DNA from 3 places in the Streptomyces sp. NPDC007164 genome. Region 1 is predicted to be linked to each of the others. Evidence: riboswitches for the same ligand, from Rfam matches in the RefSeq annotation. Region 1 holds a riboswitch; each other region holds the start of a gene.
What was found. Region 1 has a riboswitch for cobalamin ahead of ABZ622_RS04790 (cobalamin biosynthesis protein). Riboswitches for the same ligand answer to the same signal wherever they lie in the genome.

Region 2: another riboswitch for cobalamin. It lies ahead of ABZ622_RS11230 (ABC transporter substrate-binding protein); the one in region 1 lies ahead of ABZ622_RS04790 (cobalamin biosynthesis protein).
Region 3: another riboswitch for cobalamin. It lies ahead of ABZ622_RS28185 (CbtB-domain containing protein); the one in region 1 lies ahead of ABZ622_RS04790 (cobalamin biosynthesis protein).

The regions. Positions count from the first base shown of each region.
Region 1 covers NZ_JBEYFB010000002.1:56,155-63,293, reverse strand. Annotated here, with positions in the region: gene ABZ622_RS04795 (cobyric acid synthase) at 1-448, opposite strand, end outside; gene ABZ622_RS04790 (cobalamin biosynthesis protein) at 445-1,458, opposite strand; cobalamin riboswitch at 1,603-1,735, opposite strand; gene ABZ622_RS04785 (hypothetical protein) at 1,932-2,162, opposite strand; gene ABZ622_RS04780 (inorganic phosphate transporter) at 2,207-3,478, opposite strand; gene ABZ622_RS04775 (class II aldolase/adducin family protein) at 3,688-4,347, shown strand; gene ABZ622_RS04770 (hypothetical protein) at 4,509-5,636, shown strand; gene ABZ622_RS04765 (hypothetical protein) at 5,820-7,130, shown strand.
Region 2 covers NZ_JBEYFB010000005.1:230,954-238,092, forward strand. Annotated here, with positions in the region: gene ABZ622_RS11220 (ABC transporter ATP-binding protein) at 1-270, opposite strand, end outside; gene ABZ622_RS11225 (iron ABC transporter permease) at 267-1,235, opposite strand; gene ABZ622_RS11230 (ABC transporter substrate-binding protein) at 1,319-2,305, opposite strand; cobalamin riboswitch at 2,344-2,469, opposite strand; gene ABZ622_RS11235 (FUSC family protein) at 2,874-4,394, shown strand; gene ABZ622_RS11240 (lactonase family protein) at 4,614-5,699, shown strand; gene ABZ622_RS11245 (hypothetical protein) at 5,772-6,695, opposite strand; gene ABZ622_RS11250 (BadF/BadG/BcrA/BcrD ATPase family protein) at 6,815-7,139, opposite strand, start outside.
Region 3 covers NZ_JBEYFB010000028.1:6,108-13,246, forward strand. Annotated here, with positions in the region: gene ABZ622_RS28170 (tetratricopeptide repeat protein) at 25-408, shown strand; gene ABZ622_RS28175 (GNAT family N-acetyltransferase) at 536-1,042, shown strand; gene ABZ622_RS28180 (CbtA family protein) at 1,119-1,892, opposite strand; gene ABZ622_RS28185 (CbtB-domain containing protein) at 1,920-2,135, opposite strand; adenosylcobalamin (AdoCbl) riboswitch at 2,139-2,286, opposite strand; gene ABZ622_RS28190 (histidine phosphatase family protein) at 2,396-2,995, shown strand; cobalamin riboswitch at 3,110-3,326, shown strand; gene metE (5-methyltetrahydropteroyltriglutamate--homocysteine S-methyltransferase) at 3,488-5,824, shown strand; gene ABZ622_RS28200 (glycoside hydrolase family 16 protein) at 6,084-6,947, shown strand; gene ABZ622_RS28205 (NAD(P)/FAD-dependent oxidoreductase) at 7,100-7,139, opposite strand, start outside.

The DNA of each region.
Region 1 (7,139 bases):
TCACGATGTCCGTGCGCCGCAGGTTGATCTCGGCCGGGCTGCCCGCGCCCTCGCAGATCACCGCGTCGTACGTGGACCGGAGCTGCTCCAGGCAGTCCACGACCGTGGAGAGCAGTGCCTCCTGCCTGCCCCCGTGGTAGCCGCGCGCGCTCATCTCGCCGACCGGCCTGCCCATCAGGACGACCTGGCTGGAGCGGTCGCTGCCCGGCTTGAGCAGGACCGGGTTCATCAGTGCCGTCGGCTCCACGCGGGCGGCCTGGGCCTGCATGGCCTGGGCGCGCCCGATCTCGGCGCCCTCGCGGGTGACGAACGAGTTGAGCGACATGTTCTGCGCCTTGAAGGGCGCCACCTTCACCCCTCGGCGCACGAGCCAGCGGCAGATGCCTGCCGTGACGACGCTCTTGCCCGCGTCGGAAGTGGTACCGGCGACCAGCAGCCCGCCGCTCATGCGTTTCTCCGTCCTGCGGTGCGAGGCCCCGCCACGTCCGTCCCGGTGGTCCGGCGCCCGGTGAGCCGCCGTGCGGCGAGGGCCGCGCCGAGCCGCCCCGCCACGCAGACGCCCAGCGCCAGCGCGCTCACCCGGCGCGACAGCCGCACCGCGCGCTCGATGTCCGCACTCTCCACGGCCCGGCCCGTCTCCCCGTTGAGCACCGGGCGGTGCTCGACCCGGCCGCCGTACGCGAGGGTTCCGCCGAGCCGTACGCCGAGCGCACCCGCGAACGAGGCCTCCACCGGGCCCGCGTTGGGGCTCGGGTGCTTGGCGGCGTCGGCCCGCCAGGCGCGGACCGCTCCCCGCGGCCGCCCCCCGGCGGCGACGGCGAGCAGGGCCGTGAGCCGGGCCCCCGGCCAGCCGGCGAGGTCGTCGAGGCGGGCCGAGGCCCAGCCGTAGCGCAGATGCCGGGGCGAACGGTGCCCGACCATGGCGTCCAGGGTGTTGACGGCCCGGAACCCGGCCAGCCCGGGAACCCCCGCCAGCGCGCCCCACACCAGCGCGCCGACCACGGCGTCCGAGGTGTTCTCCGCCACGGACTCCACCACGGCGCGGGCGATCTGCGGCCCGTCCAGGGAGTGCGGGTCGCGGCCGCACAGATGCGGCAGCCGCTCGCGGGCCAGTTCGATGTCACCGGCGGCCAGGGCGCCGCCGATGGCCCGCGCCTCACGCCCCAGGGACGTGCCGCCGACGACGGACCAGGTGGCGGCGGCGGTCAGTGCCACGGAGGCGGCGGGGCTGCGGCGCACGGCGCGGGTGATCAGCGCGGCACCACCCGCGGCGCCTCCGGCGCAGACGAGGGTGTGCAGCGCGCCCCAGCCGCGGTGGTCGCGCCACAGCCGGCGCTCGACGTCCGCCGCGGCCCGCCCGAACGCGGCGACCGGGTGTCCCCGGCGGGGGTCACCGAGCAGCAGATCGCCGATCAGACCGGCCGTGGCGCCGTACGCGAAGATGCGGTCGGCTCGCACGGTTCAGCCGGCCGTCGCGCCTCGGCGGACCTTCGGACGGGCGGCTCTCGTCGAGAGCGCCGAAACAGCGGACGCACGGCAGCCAGGCATGGCGATATGTCCTCACTCAGGGTCCGCGCCCTGGTTCGACGTGACCGGCGACGAGAGTCTCCTGGCTCCCGGATCCGCGGTTCCCCCGGCCTTCCAGCCCGCTCGCGCGAGCCGTGACTTCCGGTGTTGGGGGACCGCTCCCCGGTGACAGTGGCGGGACCGCGCCGGATTCGCACCGGCTTCCTCTGCTGTCGCCGTAATTGGCTCCGGCAGTCCACCACGCCCCGCGAACGCCCGTCAACCTGCCGTTGACCTGCGGCGGCGCAGTGTGCTGATACCCACATCGGGCCGGACACCCGAGGTGTCCGGCCCGACCGGGGAGCGTGCGCGGGATTCGCTCGGACCGGCCGGTCTCGGGCGACGGTCGGCCGGACCGGCCGGTCTCAGGCGACGATCAGATAGATCCCGTACGCGACGGCCGCCGCGCACAGCCCGAAGCAGACGTACGCGCCGGCGCGGGCCAGCAGCAGCGAGCCGCCGGAGCCGCCCTGCGCCGCCGGTTCGGGCTGCTTGGAGAGGCCGACGATGCCCAGGGTGAAGAGGCCCACCAGCGCGACGGTGACAACGAGGGAGACGCCGAATACGGAGCCGAGGGCTGCCCAGTCGATGTTCATGCGGAATCCTTAGACGGCCTTGGACGGCCGGCCTGTCGGCCGGCTCAGACGGTGGCGGGTCGCGCCGGGTCCTGGGTGGTTCCGGCCGGGGCCGGAATGGTGGTCATGAGGTTCAGGTCCGGCGTCTGGGCCGCGGCCGTGGTGGGCGGCGGGCTGACGGCGGCGATTGCCTGGGTGACGACGCCCGCGGGCTCGGCGTCGCCGTCCGACGGGGCGACGTCGCCGTGGCCGACCGGCTTGCGGCGCGACAGCAGCCAGATGGCACCGGAGCCCGCGATCAGCAGCGCCGCGACGACCACGACACCCCACGTGCCCTGCTTGGTGAGGAGCTCCGCGCCCGCGCCGACCAGACCGGCGGCCGGCAGGGTCAGACCCCAGGCGACGAACATCCGGGTGGCGGTGGACCAGCGGACCACACCGCCCTGCCGGCCGAGGCCCGCGCCCATCACGGCGCCGGAGCAGGACTGGGTGGTGGAGAGGGAGAAGCCGAGGTGCGAGGAGGCCAGGATGACCGTGGCGGCACTGGTCTGGGCGGCGAAGCCCTGCGGCGGCTTGAGGTCGGTGAGGCCGCTGCCCATGGTGCGGATGATGCGCCAGCCGCCCAGGTAGGTGCCGAGCGCTATGGCCGTGCCGGCGGCGACGATGACCCAGACCGGCGGGTTGGAGCCCGGGTGCAGGACGCCGCCGGTGACCAGGGCCAGGGTGATGATGCCCATGGTCTTCTGCGCGTCGTTGGTGCCGTGGGCGAGCGAGACCAGTCCGGCCGAGGCGATCTGGCCGGCCCGGTAGCCCTTGGCGGTGGCCTTCTGCTGGGCTTCGTCGCGGACCTTGCCGCCGATCCGGTACGTCAGCCGGGTGGCCAGCAGCGCGGCCAGACCGGCGACGATCGGGGCGGCGACCGCGGGGAGCAGCACCTTGGTGACGACGGTGCCGCCGTTGACGGAGGACCAGCCGGCCGACATCACGGCCGCGCCGATCAGGCCGCCGAACAGGGCGTGGGACGAGCTGGACGGCAGTCCGACCAGCCAGGTCAGCAGATTCCACAGAATGGCGCCGACGAGTGCCGCGAAGATGACTTCTGTCCGCAGCCCGTCCTCGTTGATGATCCCGCCGGAGATCGTCTTGGCGACCTCCACCGACAGGAACGCGCCGACGAGATTGAGAACGGCGGACATGGCCACCGCGGTCTTCGGTCTGAGTGCACCGGTCGAGATGGTGGTCGCCATCGCGTTCGCGGTGTCATGGAAACCGTTCGTGAAATCGAACACTAGAGCTGTCACGATCACAATCGCGAGTAGCAGCGTGATGTGTTCCATTTACCCAGGCAATCGTTCGACGTCATTGGCATGTGGACCGTAGGCAACCTGAATGAACGGAAGGTGAACTGAGCAGGGCGTTGTGGTGTTCCAAAGCGGAGCCCCTGCATTCCGCTTGTCCTCGGGGCAGGCGTGGCCCGGCTCTCCCGCGGTGCGCGGCTGTGGCCGACCCCATACCCGTCCGCCTCCGCGGCTGACAGGATCGGCGCATGAGCGATCAGCAGCGGGACGCGATCGAACGCGCCTGGGACGGTGTCGTCGCCACCGCCCGGCGGACGGCGGCCGAGGGCCTCGTGGTCGGGACGTCGGGAAACGTGTCGGCCCGGGTCGGCACGACCATCCTGGTCACGCCGAGCGGAGTGCCGTACGACCGGCTGGGCCCGAAGGACGTCGTCGGCGTCGATCCGGAGGGCAACCGCGTACTCGGCGAACTCGCCCCGACCAGCGAACTCCCGCTCCACCTCGCCGTCTACCGGAACACCGACGCGGCCGCCGTCGTGCACACCCACGCGGTGCACGCCACCGCCGTCTCCACCCTGGTCCCCGAGATCCCGTCGGTCCACTACGCCGCCGCCATGCTGGGCGGCCCCGTCCGCGTCGCCGCCTACGCGCGCTACGGCACCGAGGAACTGGCCGTGAACATGCTCGCCGCGCTGCGCGACCGCACGGGCTGCCTGCTCCAGAACCACGGGACCGTCACCTACGGAGCCACCCTGGACCAGGCGTACGGCCGGACCGCCCAGCTGGAATGGCTCTGCCGGCTCTGGCTCGCCGCGAGCTCCGTCCCCGGACGCAGCCCGAGCCTCCTCTCCCCGGAGCAGCTCGACGATGTGCGGGAGGCCCTCAAGGGGTACGGGCAGCCGGGCTGACCCGGCCGGTCCGCCACGGGGCGGTCAGCCCGGCCGGTCCGCCGGATGGCACAGGGCTGTCCGCCCCCGGTCCGCCGGACGGCACAGGGCTGTCCGCCCCCGGTCCGCCGGACGGCCCCCGCCCGCTGGCAGGGTTCCGCACCCGCCACGACACTGAAACGGTGCGCCCGGCAACAGTTACGGCAGCAGCCGTCACCACGATCCTCGGCGTCGGTGCGGCAGCGGTCGCGGCCGGCCGGTACGCCAGCGACGCCGCCCTCAGGGCGCCGTCCGGCCGCCCCCTCCCCGCCGACCGCAGACTCACCGTGCACGCCACGGCGGCCGGGCAGGTCACCCTGACCCGCTCCTTCACCGCACTGCGGCCCGGCACGTACGGGCTGACGGGCAAGGACGTCCACGCCGTGGTCGGCCCGGTGATCGAGCACGCCCACCACGCCCCCGACACTGTCGTCCGCCGGCTGGAACGCGTCGACCGCGGCAGCCTGGAGACCGGCGCCAAGGTCCGCGTCACCCCGCAACTGCACAGCGGCGACCCGTCCTCGGCCCTCGGCCTGGCCCACCGGGACGTCGAGATCCCCGGCGAACTCGGCTCCCTGCCCGCCTGGTTCGTGCCCGGCCCCCGCGACACCTGGGTCATCACCGTGCACGGCCTCGGCACCACCAGGGAACACCCCATGAACATCATGAGGTTCCTGCATGCCCTGCGGCTGCCCGTGCTCGATCCGGCCTACCGCGGCGACGCCGGAGCCCCGCGTTCCCCCGACGGCCTCGCTCATCTCGGCGAATCCGAATGGCGCGACCTGGACGCCGCGATCCGCTTCGCCGTGCGGTACGGAGCCGAGAAGGTCGTCCTGCACGGCTGGTCCACCGGCGCCTCCATGGCGCTGCTCGCGACCGTCAACTCCGCGCTGCGCGACCGGATCTGCGGCCTCGTCCTCGACTCCCCGGTGCTGGACTGGGCCGCCACGCTGCGCGCCCTGGCCGTCGCCCGCGGCGTCCCGTCCGCCCTGCTGCCGCTCGCCGTCCGCGCCGCCGAGGGGCAGACAGGGCTGCACGGCGCCCGGCTGCTGGACGGCTCCCTCGCCCCGGCGCTGCACGTACCGACCCTGATCTTCCACGGGCCAGACGACCGGCTCGCCCCCTGGCAGCCCTCCCGCGACCTCGCCGCCCGACGCCCGGACCTGATCGCCCTGCACACCGTGGAGCAGGCTCCGCATGCGGCGATGTGGAACGCCGACCCGGCCCACTACGAAGAGACCCTGCGCCGCTTCCTCACGCCCCTGATGTGACCTGATGCGAGGGATCGGCCGGTTGGTCCCGGGCCACGTCCCACTGGTCCCCACCGGGAATTCGGGTTCCGTTTGGGCTTTCGGGCCGTCAGGAGCAAGACTGCTCCCGTGACGTCCCGTAACCCGCGCGACTCCAGGCTGCGACTTGTCCGCCCGCGACCCCTTGCCACCGCTCGCAAGGCCGTGACCACCCGGCGCACCAGGCCGGCCCCCCGCCCACCGGAGGGCACCCCTCCCCGGTCGGAACTGGCCCGGCAGGCCAGGACGGCCCTCGCCGACGCCGTACGGATCGCCCGCTGGGCGGCCGACGGCGCGATCCCCGGCGCACCACCGCTCGCCGCCCAGGCACTCCAGCGGGCCGCGACAGCCCTGGAATTGTCCCCGGCCCAGGTGAGCTCCGGCTGGGACCGGGCCCGGCTCGCCGGACTCGTCGAACTGCACGGCGACACCGCACGCCCCGGCTGGCGGCTGCGCGCCTGGGACCGCGACGACTCCGCCGTGCTCCGCGGCTGGGTGGCGCTCTTCGACGCCTGGTCGCTCGTCCACCCGGCGCCCGCGGACATCGAGTCCACCGCGGTCGCCGAGGCCGTCGAGGCCGTGCCCCAAGTCCTCTCCCTGCTCCAGCTCTCGGCCGGCCCGGTCACCGTGCCCGCCCTGCTGGACCTCCTCGGCCAGCGCGTCGCGGAACTGCGCGAGGAGCGCTGCGAGGTGCCCTACGGCCCCCAGCCGCTGCCCGCACCGGCCGAGACCGAGCCCGCCGCGCACCCCGCCGCCCTGGTGGCGCTCCTGCTGGACTGGGCCCTGGAGGGCCTGGCCGCCGTCGGGGCACTCACCCTCGGCGCCGGACACGCCACCCTCACCCCGCTCGGCAACTGGGCGGTCTGGGTCAAGCTGGAACAGATCTGCGTCGCGGCCCAGAGCCCGGCCGGGAACATCGAGCAGTCCGCCGCCGACATGCTGCTCGGCTGCGCCCGGCTCACCCCCGGCCCGGCCCGCGACGAATACCGCGCCTGGCTGGCCGCCCGCCCCGTCGGCAGCGCCGTCGCGGAACTGCTCGCCGTCGCCCGCGGCGAGGACGCGCTGCTGCGGGGGCTCGCCTTCGAGGCGCTCCGGGTCGTCGGCGCCCCGGCCGAGCCCGAGGTCCGCTCCGTCGTCGCCGACACCTCGCTGCGCCCCTACGCGCTGCTCTGGCTGGCCGAGTACGACGGGACCGACCCCGAGGACGCCCAGGACGTGCTCAGCCGGGAGGAGGCCACCTGGCTCTGGGTCGACACGGCGGCGGCCGTCGCCGACCACGGCGAGACCGGGCTGCTGGTCCGCCACCTCGACTCGGCCGTCCAGGGCACGGTGCCGGCCCTGCTGGACGAGGTACGCGCCGTCGGCCACCCGCGCACCGTGCAGGTGCTGGTGGCCCTGGCCGCCGCGCACCCGGACCCGGCGCTGGCCAAGGCGGTACGCCGGGCCGCGTTCCAGGTCCACACCGGCGGCGCCTGACACCCCCGC
Region 2 (7,139 bases), on a different contig from region 1:
CTGCGGTACGACGGCGACGCGGCGCGCCCGTTCCTTCACCCCGAGGGTCGCGGCGTCCGCCCCGTCCAGCAGAACCCGGCCCGACGCGGGGTGCAGCGCGCCGTACACACAGCGCAGGAAGGTGGTCTTGCCGCTGCCGTTCGGTCCGACCAGCCCCACCGTCTCGCCGGGGGCGGCGTCCAGCGTGACCGCGTCGAGCAGCGTGCGGCCGGCCACCTCGTAGCTGATCCCGTCGGCGGCGAGCGCCGTCGGGGACGGTGCCCGGCTCATCCGGTGATCCCTTCGGTACGGGTGGAGCGGCGCAGCAGCCAGAGGAAGAACGGGCCGCCCACCAGGGCGGTGACCACCCCGGCGGGAATCTCTGCCGGGGCTGCCACGGTCCGCGCCAGCAGATCGGCCAGCAGCAGGAAGACGGCCCCGCCGAGCGCGGTCACCGGCAGCAGTCTGCGGTGGGACGCGCCGACGATCAGCCGGGCGGCGTGCGGAATCATCAGGCCGACGAAGCCGATCGCCCCGCTGTAGGCAACCAGCACGCCGATGATCAGTGACACCAGCACGAAGACCCCGCCCCGGAAACGTCCGGGGTCCAGGCCGAGGCTGCGGGCCCCTTCCTCCCCGGTCAGCAGCAGATCCAGCGGCCGGGCCAGGCTGATCAGGAGGACGGCACCGATGCCCAATACCGCGGCGGGCAGGGCAAGTTGGTCCCACCGGGCACCGCCCAGCCCGCCCAGGGTCCAGAACAGGATCGCCCGCACATGCTCGGCCCGGGAGGACAGCACCAGGATCAGGCTGGTGACCGCGGACAGTACGTACTGGATCGCCACCCCGGCCAGAATCAGCCGGCCCGTTGTCATGGTGCCGCCCCGCCGGGCCATCGCGTAGACGGCGACCAGCGCGGCCATGGACCCGGCGAACGCGGCAACGGGCAGCGCGACGTCGGTGGCCACCCCGGCTCCGACTCCCAGCACGACGACCGCGGCGGCGCCCGCCGACGCCCCGGACGAGGCGCCCAGCAGAAACGGATCGGCCAACGGATTGCGCACCAGCGCCTGGAGCACCGTGCCCGACAGGGCCAGCCCGGCGCCGACGACGGCTCCGAGCAGCACCCTGGGCAGTCGTACCTCCCACACGATCGTCGGGTACGCACCGGTGCGTTCACCGCCCAGGACCGTACTCAGCACCTCGCCCGGCGGAATCCGTACCGGGCCCAGCACCAGACCGGCCACCGCCGCCATGAGCAGCAGCACCGTGAGGACGCCGATCACGACGGGGGTCGAGCGCAGGACGGACTTCGGGCCGGAGCGGGCGGACTCCGCGCTCACGGGGTGCCGGGGTGCAGCTGCCCGGCCAGGTCCTGTACGGCGTCGGCGACCCGGACACCGAGCACGGCCGAGGACAGCGGGAGCACCGCGAACTTCTTGTTCCTGATCGCCGGCACGTCCGCGAGCGCCGGATCGTTCAGCAGCCGCTTCTTCTTGGCCGCCACCGTGGTGCCTCCGTAGTCGTAGATCACGACCACCTCGGGCTTGCGCTTGATGACCTGCTCCCAGGCCACGTCGCCGAAGGTGGCGTCGAGGTCCGTGAAGACGTTCCTGCCCCCGGCGAGCCGGACGATCTCGTTGCCGATGCCTTTGCCGCCCGCGGTGAACGCGGAGCTGTCGCCGGAGTCGTACACGAACACCGAGGGACGTGAGGCGCCCTTGAGCTTCTCCTCGACCGCCGTGATCTTCCGCCGCTCCTCGGCGATCAGCTTCCTGCCGCGCTCCGGCACGCCGAAGGTCCTGGCGACCTGGGTGATCTCGGTGGCGAGCTGATCGATACCGACCTTGCCCCTGGTGCAGTTCTCGATGTTCAGCCGGGTGTTGATGCCGTCCTTCTGGAGCCCTGCCCGGTCCTGGCCCCTGGCCTCGTCGAAGGCGCTGCTGTACCCGCCGTAGACGAAGTCGGGGCCGGCGCCGAGCAGCACCTCCTTGGAGGGGTACTCCTTCGCGAGCACCTTGGTCCCGGCGTACGCGGACCGGTACTCCGGCAGGACGCTGTCGTCCAGGTAGGCGGTACCGGCCAGCCGGTCCTGGAGCCCGAGGGCCAGCATGATCTCGGTGACGTGCTGGTTCATGGTGACGACCCGCTCCGGCGGGGCGTCGAAGGTCGTCCTCGTACCGCAGTTGGTGACCGTGTAGGGAAAACCGTCGGCGGCCGGTGCGGCCATTGCCTTGTTCTCGCCGTCCGTGCCGGAGCCGCAGCCGGTGAGCGGCAGCAGGAGCAGTGGTATGAGCGCGAGCGGTACACGGCGGATTCGGGGCATGGCCGAGCCTTTCCCGGGGATGTCCTCGTCCCCTGGGTAGTACGAGAAGGCGGCGCGGCCAGTATCTGGCTTCCGGGCTGCTGTTCAGCCCGGTCACAGTGGCGGGACCGTACCGGATTCACACCGGTTTCCTGACGCGCGTCGCCTGAGTTTGCGGAGCCCATACTGTCAGACCGCGTATTCCGGCAGGTCCCGGCCCATGCGGCGACGGCCTCGGCCGGCCCCGGACACCGACGTCCACGACGACGACCGGCACTGCGGACGGGTTCCGCCCGGGGTCCGGCAGCGGAAGTCGCAGTGAGCGGGTGGAGGGCCAGGGGGCCTGCCGTGCGCGCCGGTGTCACGTGAAGGTGGTCCGTTGGCTCGGATGCGGCCGGGCGAGGTCAAGCCATTGTGGGCCATTGGCCCAGAGGGGCGGGCTTCATTTGAACCACTAGCCCCCCAGATGCTGAGATGGGGCTGTCAATGGCGCTGCGGGTTCCCCCGGGATCTCTGCGGCGCCTTTCTCGTGTCCGCGCTGGTCCAGGTGTGAAATGCGCTGGTCCATGTGTGAAAGGGGCAGGACAACTTGCTGAAGAGGGCGTTCGTCGCACACGATCCGGGGCGGATGCGGCTGCGGTTCGCGTCCCGGGCCGTGCTCGGCATCGGGCTCGCCGTCGCGTTGTGCGGGGCGTCCGGGCACTCGCTGGTGGCGGCCATCACCGGTGGCCTGGCCGCGCTGCTCGCACTGTTCACGGTGACCGACCCGACGGTGCGTGGGCAGGCGGTCACGACCGCGTTTCTCCCCGTCGTCGGTCTCCCGGTGCTCACGCTCGCCGCCGTGCTGCACGATGTGCCCGTCGCACGCGACCTGGCGTTCCTCGCCGTCGTGGGGGCGGGGGTGTACGCGCGGCGGTGGGGACCTCGCGGGCACTCGCTGGGCGTGTTCGGCTTCATGGCCTATTTCTCCGCCCAGTTCCTGCACACCGTGCCCGGCCAACTGCCCGAGCTGTACGCGGCCGTGCTGCTGTCGCTCGTCGCGTCGTCGGTGGTGCGGTTCGGGGTGTGGTGCTACGAGCGGAGGCTCGCGGTACCCGTGGCAGTCGCCCTGCCCTCGGGGGCGAGCGGGCTCGGCCGGATCACCACACGGCAGGCCGTGCAGGCGGCACTGGGGGCGGGCTTCGCGCTCGCGGTGGGGCAACTGCTCTCCGACCAGCGCTGGTACTGGGCGGTCGGCGCCACCTGGTGGGTGTTCGTGGCCACGACCTCGCGGGGCGAGGCCGTCGTGCGCGGGTTCAGACGCTTCTTGGGAACGGTGCTCGGGATCGGGCTGGGCTTCGCCGTGGCCGTGCCGCTGCACCACGAGCCGGTCGTGGCCGCCGTGGTGGTGGCGATGGGGGTGTTCGGAATCTTCTATACCGCCGCTGTCTCCTATACCTGGATGATGCTGGCCGTGACCGTGATGGCGAGCATGCTGTACGGGCTGCTCGGCGTGCTCGACACGGATCTGCTCGTGCTGCGGGTGACCGAGACGGCGGCCGGGGCGCTCGGTGCCGTACTGGCGGTGCTGTTCGTGCTGCCGGTGACCACACATGCGGTGACCGAGGCGTGGGTGGAGCGGGCGCTGCGGTGCGTACACACCTGCACGGCCGAGGCCGCCGCCCGGCTCGCCGGGAGCGAGGCCGCCGACCCGCCCAGGCACGTCGCCGAACTGGAGGCGATCCTCGGCCGGGTGCGCTTGTCGCTCGCGCCGCTGGTGCATCCGCTCAACCCGATGAAGGCCCGCAAGCGACGGGCGCGGCAGGTGCTCGCACTGCTCGACGACTGCGCACGCGAGGTGCGCGGCCTGGCCTCCGTCGCCGCCGATCCGGAGGCCTCGCACGATGTCCGGCTCGCCGCGGCCTGCTGGCGTGTGGAGGCTGCCGTCGAGGCCCTCACCGACGCGCCGACCGTCGGGCGGGACCTGCGACTCGACCGCGCGACGGCCCCGGAGCCCGCGGGCGCCGAACCGGTGCACGCCCACCTCGCCCACCTCCATGCGCTGGAACGGGCCCTGCTCGAACTTGCCGTTCCCCTCCGGAGGTCCGGCCACCTTCCGGCCGGCACCTGAGCCGTCGCGTCCGCACGGCCCGAAACGGGCGCTCGCCGGCCTCACCGCACAGCCACCCGCGGGCGCCGCTGACCGGTGTGAAACGCCCTCGGACGTGTTCCCCGCGCGGCCCCGGCAGCCGAGGCACTGGTCTGGACCTGATAGCCGACTGCTACCGTCGCCCCGGAAGATCACGACGGCACGGGCCGTCGTGATCGGTCGGCCGAGAGGGGCATTGCGGTGACGGACAGTGCGACGGGCAGCGACGACGGCGCGGTACGGGCATTCATCGGGTCGTTCACCTCGGCGGGCGGACGGGGAATCACCGTCGCCGCCGTGGACCGGGAGACCGGGGCGCTGACCGTCCTCGGCACCACGGACACGGTCCCCGATCCTTCATTCCTCGCCCTGGGCCACGGTCCGGGGCCGGGCGGCGGCGCGCTCTACGCGGTCAGTGAGACCGAGCCCGGTGCGGCAGCCGCCCTGGACGTCAGCGGCGACGTACCGCAGCCGCTCGGCGGTATCCGGCTGGTGGACGGCGACGGCCCGACCCATCTCGCGCTCGCGGGCGGCCATCTGCTCACCGCCAACTACAACTCCGGCAGCGTGAGCGTCCTGCCCGTGCTCGCGGACGGTTCCCTCGGCCCGGTCGCCTCCGTGTCCCAGCACGAGGGCAGCGGCCCCGACGCCGACCGGCAGCGGGGCCCGCACGCCCACCAGGTGCTGCCGGACCCGTCGGGGAACTGGGTGCTCGGCGTGGACCTCGGGACCGACTCCGTACGGATCTGCGCGCTCGACACGGCGACCGGGGCGCTGCGGCCGCACGGCGAGACGGCCCTGCGCCCGGGCACCGGCCCGCGCCACCTGGCCTTCCACCCCGCCGGCGGCCACGCCTACGTCCTGAACGAACTCGAACCGACCGTCACCACGTGCCGGTGGAACGCCGCCGCGGGCGTCCTGGAGCCGGTGGGGGAGACCTCCGTGCTGCCCGCGCCGCCGACGGAGGGCGACGAGCCGGCGACGTACCCCTCCGAGGTGGTCGTCTCGCACGACGGGCGGTTCCTCTGGACCGCCAACCGGGGGCACGACAGCATCTCGGTCCTGGCGCTCGACGCGGCCGGCGAGCAGGCGACCCTGGTCACGACCGTGGACTGCGGCGGGCACTGGCCCCGCGACCTGGCGCTCGACCCCGCCGGCCGCCGGCTGTACGCGGCCAATGAGCGGTCCGGCGACGTCAGCTGGTTCGACATCGACCCGGAGACCGGCATCCCGCGCCGCGCGGGATCGCTGGCCGCCCCCGCCGTGTCCTGCGTGATCTTCGGCTGATTCCGCACCGTACCCGGCACGATCGCCGTACGGGCCCGGTTCTCCGGGCCCGTACGGCGATTCGCGGCGGGGTCAGTGCGCCTGGGCGCCCTGCGGCGCGACGGGCGTGATGCCGAGCGTCGTCATGTACATCGACAGCACGAGCTTGCCGATCGCCGGGTAGGCGCCGAGCGGCTCGGCCGTCGCGCAACCGGCCTCCTTCGCGGCGGCGTCCAGCAGCCCCTCGGCCACCTCCGGGCCCACCAGGTACGGGGCCACCGCGAGCTGCACCGAGCCGGAGCCCGTGAGCTGCTCGGCGACCGACGCGACCGAGCCCTCGACGTCGAGCGCCGCGGCCATCACCGGAACCGCGAGCCGGGCGGCCAGCAGCATGCCGGTGATCCCGGCGGCCTGCACGGCCTCGTCGCCACCCACCGTGGCCAGCACGATGCCGTCGGCGGCCGTGGCCACCGTGAAGAGCCTGGCGCGGTCGGCGCGGGCCAGACCGGCCTCGGAGAGCCGCACGTGCAGCGCCTCGGCGAGCAGCGGGTGCGGGCCGAGCACATCGGTCAGCTCTACCTGCGTGCCGCTGTCCATCACGGCCTGTCGTATCCGCCGGATCAGGGCGCTGTCCGGCCCCGCGAGCAGCGGCACCACGACGGCGGACGGCCCCTCGGGCTCGGCGACCTCACGGCCCGCGGCCCGCGCCTGCTCGTAGCGCGCGACGCGCTCGGCGGCGCAGTGGGTCAGTATGGCGGAGAGTGTCGGGTACTCGGCATCGTCGCCGTCGAGGTAGCCGATCCGGGCGTTGAGGCCGGGCAGCTCGGACCGGGCGATGCTGATCACCTCTTCGGCCAGACTGCGCGTGGCCGAGGAGGGGGTACCGGGAACGGCGAGAACGAGCGCGGCAGCGCCCTCGGGTGCGACCACGGGCTCCGGGCGGCGGTGCCGTCCGGACTGGCGAGGTCGCGGCATTCGTACAGGCAGGCCGGAAGCGGGCCCAGTGGGGGTGCTCATGGCGCCGCATGCTACTGGTTTTGGGTGCGGCCCTGTTCGGGGAGGGTCCGGACAGGCGTTATCTGTCCACTTTTATCCGATGAGTGGCTTACTGGTCGACTGTCCTGCTCTGTCGTCCCCTATTCCGGCTGCCGCTCAGGCCCCTCACCAGGCACCCGGAGCAGCGTCGGGTGACGGGGCAGCCGCAGATCCCCGGTCGCCAGCGCTTGCGCGATGGACAGCGCACCGGTCAATGGATCACCCGAACCGGGGACCGCCCGTGCCTGCGGAAGCTGTCGGGCCAGCTCCTCGCGCAGGGGTACGAGCAGCGGATCGCCCATCCGGAACAAGCCGCCCGTCAGCGCCACTTCGCACGGCTCGCCGTCGGCCCCCGCCGCCGGGCACACCGCCGCGGCGGCCTCCGCGACATGTGCCGCGGCCTCGCGCAGAATGCCCGCGGCGACC
Region 3 (7,139 bases), on a different contig from region 1:
ACGGTCCGTGACTGAGGAGGTCAAGTGAGCGACACCTACTACGAGTTCGGCACAACTGCCGACCGCTGGGACCGTGCGCAGATGTTCTTCGAGGCCAAGGAGTACATGAGCGCGGCCCGGATCCTGGAGGGGCTGGTCGAGGAGGTCCCGGAGCAGGTGTCGCCGCGTCTGCTGCTGGCCCGTACCTACTACCACTCGGCGCGGCTCGGCAGGGCCGAGACGGAGCTGCGGGCGGTGCTGGAGCGCGACCCGGTCGAGCACTACGCGCGGCTGATGCTCGGCCGCACCCTTGAGCGCCAGGGGCGGAGCGCGGAGGCGGCCGGTCATCTGCGGATGGCCGCGGCGTTCTCCGGGGACTTCGACTTCGCTCCGGACGGGGCGGGCACTCAGGGGCCGTCGGGCACATGAGTCCGGAAGGGGCACGGTGCGGGCGGCCGCTGCGGCGTCGTATGCACATCGGCATCGACGCCGTCGGCTGCCGCCCGGCCGATTTTCGGATGCCGTGCGCCCGTCCCGCGTGATAGTTCACTCGCTCATGACCGACCTTGAGACCCCTCGCCTCCTGCTCCGCCCGATGAACGGCTCCGACGCCCTGCGGTTGATCTCCGGCACGCCCGGTGACGGGGCCCGCTGGTCGCCCGGCTATCCGTCACCCGGGGAGACCGCCGCGGCCCGGCGCTTCCTGGAGACCTGTGCGACGACCGGAGATCCGAGCCCCTTCTGTTCGTACGAGATACGTCGCCGCACGGACGGACTCGTGATCGGCGGGATGGGATTCCACGGCGCGCCGGACGAGGACGGGGACGTCACGATCGGCTACGGCCTCGTCCCCTCGGCGCAGGGGATGGGTTACGCCTCCGAGGCGTTGCGCGCCCTGCTGCTGTTCGCCCGTGAGCAGGGGGTGCGTCGTGTGCACGGTGACACCGACCTGGACAACATCGCGTCCCAGCGCGTCATGGAAGCCGTCGGCATGCGTCTGGAGAAGCAGGACGAGCGGCTGAAGTACTACCGGACCGACTGGGGCCCGCAGCCCGAGGAGTGAGCCGGTGCCGACGACCGGAACCCCGCCGGGAGGTCCCGGCGGGGTTCCGGTCGTCGGCCCGCGTGTCGGGTGCCGGTCAGCCGGCCGCGGTGGCCGGGCGCTTCGCGCCGCCGCTTCCGGTGGTGACCGTTCCGGTCCTCGGTACGAGCAGCCGGTCCGTCAGATGGCCGAAGAGGAGCCCGAAGGTCACCCAGAGGGTGGTCTGCACGGCGAGGGTGCTCAGCCGGAACTCCCAGAGCAGGGAGGCCGGGAAGTCCTTGCCGACTTCGTTGTACGAGGGCAGGAACGCGTAGGCGAGCCCGATCACCAGGACGTACGCGGCGGATGCCGTGATCGTCGCGTTCCAGTTGCCCAGTCGGGGAGCCAGCCGTTTGCCGAGGATGACGGCGGCGACGGCCAGCAGCACGCTGAGGGCGACCATCAGGAAGAAGAGTCCGGTACGCGAGCCGATGGTGTCGGGGTTGCCGACGGCCGGCGGGTTGGCCGGGTACTTCAGGAACGGGACGACGTACACCGTCAGCAGTGCCGCACCCGCGATCAGCGCGGCCGTGGCCCGGGGGCCGAACCTGCCGATCCGGCCGAGGGCGTAGCAGAAGACGAGGGCGGCGATGCCGCCGATGGCGACGCCGAAGACCAGTACACCGGTGGCGAGGCCGGCCGTGGACTGCATGGTGCGGCTGACCAGTTCCTCGCCGCCGTCATGGTGGTGGCTGTGCGCTTCCTCCAGGGCGATGGCCGCGTCCACACGCGACTCACCGAGGAAGTAGGCGACCAGCAGTGCGAGTACGCCCGCGGCGAGGCCGGCCAGCATGCCGCGGACGAGCAGGGCTCTGACAGATATGGAGTTCATGAGGTTTCCCCAGGATCGGACGGTACGTCAGTGGCAGGGGAAACCGAGGAGGTGGCGGCCGTCGTGGACCCACTCGTGGACACCTTCGCCGGAGATGACCGCGGTGGCGCCCTGCTCGGCGCCGACGAAGTACAGCAGTACGAGCATGAGGATGCCGAAGAAGACCGCCCAGGGGGCGATGGCCTTCAGGGAGATGGGGGTGATCGCCGGAATGGCGGTGGCGGGGGCAGCAGTCTGTGCCATGACAGAACCTCCTGGGGAACACGCGTCCCGATCGTGGTGCCTGAGACGTGGGTGCTGGGTCTGACTTCCCGCACAGGTGCGGGTTCACAGTGGCGCGACCGTGCCGGATTCTCACCGGACTTCCGTCACACCTACGTCATGTTCGCCGTGACCATACCGCTTGGGGACAAGTGCCGCCATGGTGCCGGTGACCGGGCCCGACCGGTCGGATGCCATGGTGGGCGCACCAAGGGGCCGGAGTTCAGGGAGTTGACCGGGTCATGACGGTTCAGGTGATGTTGATCTCACCGGCGATCAACGCCGCGCTGCGCGAGGCCCGTTTCGACGGTGACGCGCCACTGGACGCGGCAGGAATCCGCCGAGCGGGGGCCGTCGCGGCAGGGGTGCCCGACGCCGACCGGTATCTGCGCGGGCCGTCCGGACGATGCGCCGGGACGGCCGACGCGCTGGGGCTGCGGGCCGGGCCCGAACCGGCCGTCCGCGACTGGGACATGGGCCGGTGGAGCGGCCGGCGGCTGGCGGCGGTGAGCGCGGCCGAGCCGGCGGCTGTTTCGGCCTGGCTGACCGACCCTTCGGCGGCTCCGCACGGCGGCGAGTCCCTGCTCGAACTCCGCGCCCGGACCGGACGCTGGCTGGCGGCGCTGGAATCAGCCGAGGACGGCGGGGGCCGCCGCGTGCTGGCGGTCGTCGAGCCGGCGGTGGTCCGGGCGGTGGTCGTCGGGGCACTCGCACTGCCGGTGGAGGCGTTCTGGCGGCTGGACGTCGCCCCGCTGACACTGACCGCGCTCAGCGGCCGTTCCGGCCGGTGGAACCTGCGGTGCGGGCAGCAGTTGTCCCCCGCGCCCGGCCCCGCCGTCTGATCCGGCCGATCCGGTCCGCTCCGATACGGCCGGCCGGCCCGCCGATGCCATCCTGCCCGCCTTGCCGATCCTGCCGATCCGAATTCACTGTCCAGGATCCGGAGCGGACCCCCTATGGTGGTGGGTGCAGCTGGTTCGCCCTGTCAGTCAGGCAGGCGCGTCGCAAGAGGGAACCCGGTGGGAATCCGGGACTGCCCCGCAGCGGTGAGTGGGAACGACCGCCGTCATCGAGCACTGGACCCGACGGGTCCGGGAAGCGACGGCCAGTAGGTGTCTCGTACGCGAGACGCGCCCGCGAGTCCGAAGACCTGCCACTGCCCGTGCGCGTCGGACGCGCACGGTGATCCCGGTGACCTCGTGGGCGGGTCGGCGTACATATCGGGCAGGTCACGCGCGTCGGCACGACGCCGCGGATCCGCCCGGTCCGTCATCCCTTCGCGCCTGCGATCCGTCCCGGGGTCGCACCAGGACACGCTCGCGAAGGAGAGTCACGTGACCACCGAGTCCGCAGCCGCGGCAGCCCGGGCCACCGTGTACGGCTACCCCCGCCAAGGGGGCGACCGGGAGCTGAAGAAGGCCGTCGAGGGGTACTGGAAGGGCCGCGTCACCGCCGCCGCCCTCCGGGAGACCGCCGAGGAACTGCGCCGCGCCAACTGGCAACGGCTCGCCGAGGACGGCATCCACGAGGTCCCGACCGGCGATTTCTCGTACTACGACCATGTGCTGGACACCAGCGTGATGGTCGGTGCCGTGCCCGTCCGGCACCGTGAAGCCGTCGCGACCGACGCGCTGGACGGCTATTTCGCGATGGCGCGCGGTACGCAGGACGTGGCGCCCCTCGAAATGACCAAATGGTTCGACACGAATTACCACTACCTGGTGCCGGAGCTCGGCCCCGACACCGTCTTCGCCGCCGACTCCACCAAGCAGGTCCAGGAGTTCGGGGAGGCGCTGGCGCTCGGGCACGACGCCAGGCCGGTGCTGGTGGGTCCGGTGACCTATCTGCTGCTGGCCAAGCCCGCTCCCGGTGTCGCCGCCGACTTCGAACCGCTGACCCTGCTCGACCGGCTGCTGCCGGTGTACGCCGAGGTGCTGGCCGATCTGCGTGCGGCCGGTGCCCGGTGGGTTCAGCTCGACGAGCCCGCGCTGGTGCAGGACCGTTCCCCCGCGGAGCTGAACGCCGTCGCCCGCGCCTACCGCGATCTCGGTGCGCTCGCCGACCGGCCGCGGCTTCTGGTCGCCTCGTACTTCGACCGGCTCGGTGACGCACTCGCCGTACTGGCGAAGTCTCCGGTCGAGGGTCTCGCGATGGACTTCACCGGTCCGGCAGCCGCCAATCTGCGGGATCTCGCCGGGGTCGGCGGTCTGCCGGGCAGGCGGCTGGTCGCCGGGGTCGTCGACGGCCGCAACGTGTGGATCAACGACCTCCAGCAGTCCCTGGCCACCCTCGGCACCCTGCTCGGTCTGGCCGGACGGGTCGATGTGGCGGCCTCCTGCTCACTGCTGCATGTGCCCCTCGACCTGGCCGCCGAGCGCGACATCGACCCACAGGTGGGGCGCTGGCTGGCCTTCGCCCGGCAGAAGTCGGCCGAGATCGCCACCCTCGCCAGGGGGCTCGCCCGGGGCACCGCCTCGATCGCCGCCGAACTCGCCGCCAACCGGGCCGATCTGGCTTCCCGGGCAGGCTCCGCGATCACCCATGATCCGGCGGTACGGGCCCGCACCGCGGCCGTCACGGAGGCCGACGCGCGCCGTGAACTGCCCTATCCGCAGCGGGCGGTGGCCCAGCGCGACCGCCTCCGGCTTCCGCCGCTGCCGACGACCACGATCGGGTCGTTCCCGCAGACGCCCCAACTGCGCACCGCACGAGCCGATCTGACGGCAGGACACATCGACGCGGCCGCGTACGACAAACGCATCGAGGCCGAGATCCAGGAAGTGATCACCTTCCAGGAGGCGGCGGGCATCGATGTACTGGTGCACGGCGAGCCGGAACGCAACGACATGGTGCAGTACTTCGCCGAGCGGCTCACCGGCTGCCTCACCACCCGGCACGGCTGGGTCCAGTCGTACGGCACTCGGTATGTGCGGCCGCCGATCCTGACCGGGGACATCTCGCGCCCGGAGCCGATGACGGTCCGCTGGACGACGTACGCGCAGTCGCTCACCGGCCGGCCGGTCAAGGGCATGCTCACCGGCCCCGTCACCATGCTCGCCTGGTCCTTCGTCCGCGACGACCAGCCGCTCGGCGACACCGCGCGTCAGATCGCCCTCGCGCTGCGGGACGAGGTGAACGACCTTGAATCGGCGGGCAGTTCGGTGATCCAGGTGGACGAGCCCGCCCTGCGCGAGACGCTGCCGCTGCGGTCTGCCGACCGCGCCGGTCATCTGGCCTGGGCCACCGAGGCGTTCCGGCTGGCCACCGGCGGCGTACGCCCGGACACCCAGATCCACACACACATGTGCTACGCGGAATTCGGCGACATCATCCGGGCGATCGACGATCTGGACGCGGATGTGATCAGCCTGGAGGCGGCCCGCTCGCACATGCGGGTGGCCGACGAGCTGGCGTCGGCGGGCTACCCGAGGGAGGTCGGCCCCGGCGTGTACGACATCCACTCGCCCCGGGTGCCGGGCGGCGAGGAGGTGGCCGCCCTGCTGCGCAAGGGCCTCGAAGCGATTCCCGCCGAGCGGCTGTGGGTCAATCCCGACTGCGGCCTGAAGACCCGGGGCTGGCCGGAGGTGCGTGCCTCGTTGGAGCACCTCGTCTCGGCGGCCGCCGAGGTGCGGGCGACTCTGTCCGGCACCGCCGGGCGACGGTTGCGCTGACGGCTCCGCGGCCCGGGGCGGGTGCCCGTTCGGCGCCCGCCCCGGGCCGTGCCGTGCCGCGCGATGCCGGGCCGCGCCCGACCGGACCGGCCACGGCTGGGTGCAAGAAGTGTGGTCCGTACCAAGGTATTGACAGCACCTTGGTTCACTTCTTAAATCGCATGGAGAACCAAGACCTCTCCCTGCTCCCCCACAACGGGCTTTTGTCATAGCCATGACATGTACTCAATCGCCCCACTCCGCACGGGAAGGACCCCCCATGACCTCTCCCCGCCGCCTGCTGGCGGCCGCGCTCTCCGCGCTCGCTCTCGTCTCCGCCTCGTCCGCCCTCGCGTCCGGAGCGCCCGCACCCGGGCCCCGCACCACTGCGGCCACCTTCACCGACGACTTCGACGGCCCGGCGGGCTCCGCCGTGGACGGCGCCAAGTGGCAGATCGAGACCGGCGACAACGTCAACAACCATGAACGGCAGTACTACACGGCCGGCAACAGCAACGCGGCACTCGACGGCCAGGGCCGTCTGGTCATCACCGCGCGCCGCGAGAGCCCGAACAACTACCAGTGCTGGTACGGGACTTGCGAGTACACCTCGGCACGGCTGAACACCTCCGGAAGGTTCACCCAGACGTACGGTCACGTCGAGGCGAGAATGAAGGTGCCGCGCGGTCAGGGCATGTGGCCGGCCTTCTGGATGCTGGGCGACGACATCGGCCAGGTCGGCTGGCCGAACTCGGGCGAGATCGACATCATGGAGAACGTCGGCTTCGAACCGTCCACGGTCCACGGCACGTTGCACGGCCCGGGCTACTCCGGCTCCGGCGGCATCGGCGCCGCGTACACCCTGCCCGGCGGCCAGGCGTTCGCCGACGACTTCCACACCTTCGCCATCGACTGGGCGCCCGGCTCGGTGACCTGGTCGGTGGACGGAAACATCTACCAGCGCCGTACGCCCGCCGACCTCGGCGGCAACAGCTGGGTGTTCGACAAGCCGTTCTTCCTGATCCTCAACCTCGCGGTGGGCGGCTACTGGCCGGGCGACCCCGACGGCAGCACCTCCTTCCCGCAGCAGCTCGTCGTCGACCACGTGCGGGTCACCACCAGCGATCTCCGGCCACCGGCCTGACCGCACGGCCCGCCCCGGGGGCGGCCGGTCCCGGATCTGCTCGACGACGCCCGACCCCGCCCGGGAACGGTGCTGTTGTTCGTCCCGCACGATCTGCCGGTGGTCCGTCGGACCACCGGTGACGGGGGTGCCGCCGGACCCGTCGCACGGGCCTACACGTCGCGGTAGGCCTCCAGCAGCCGCAGCCAGACC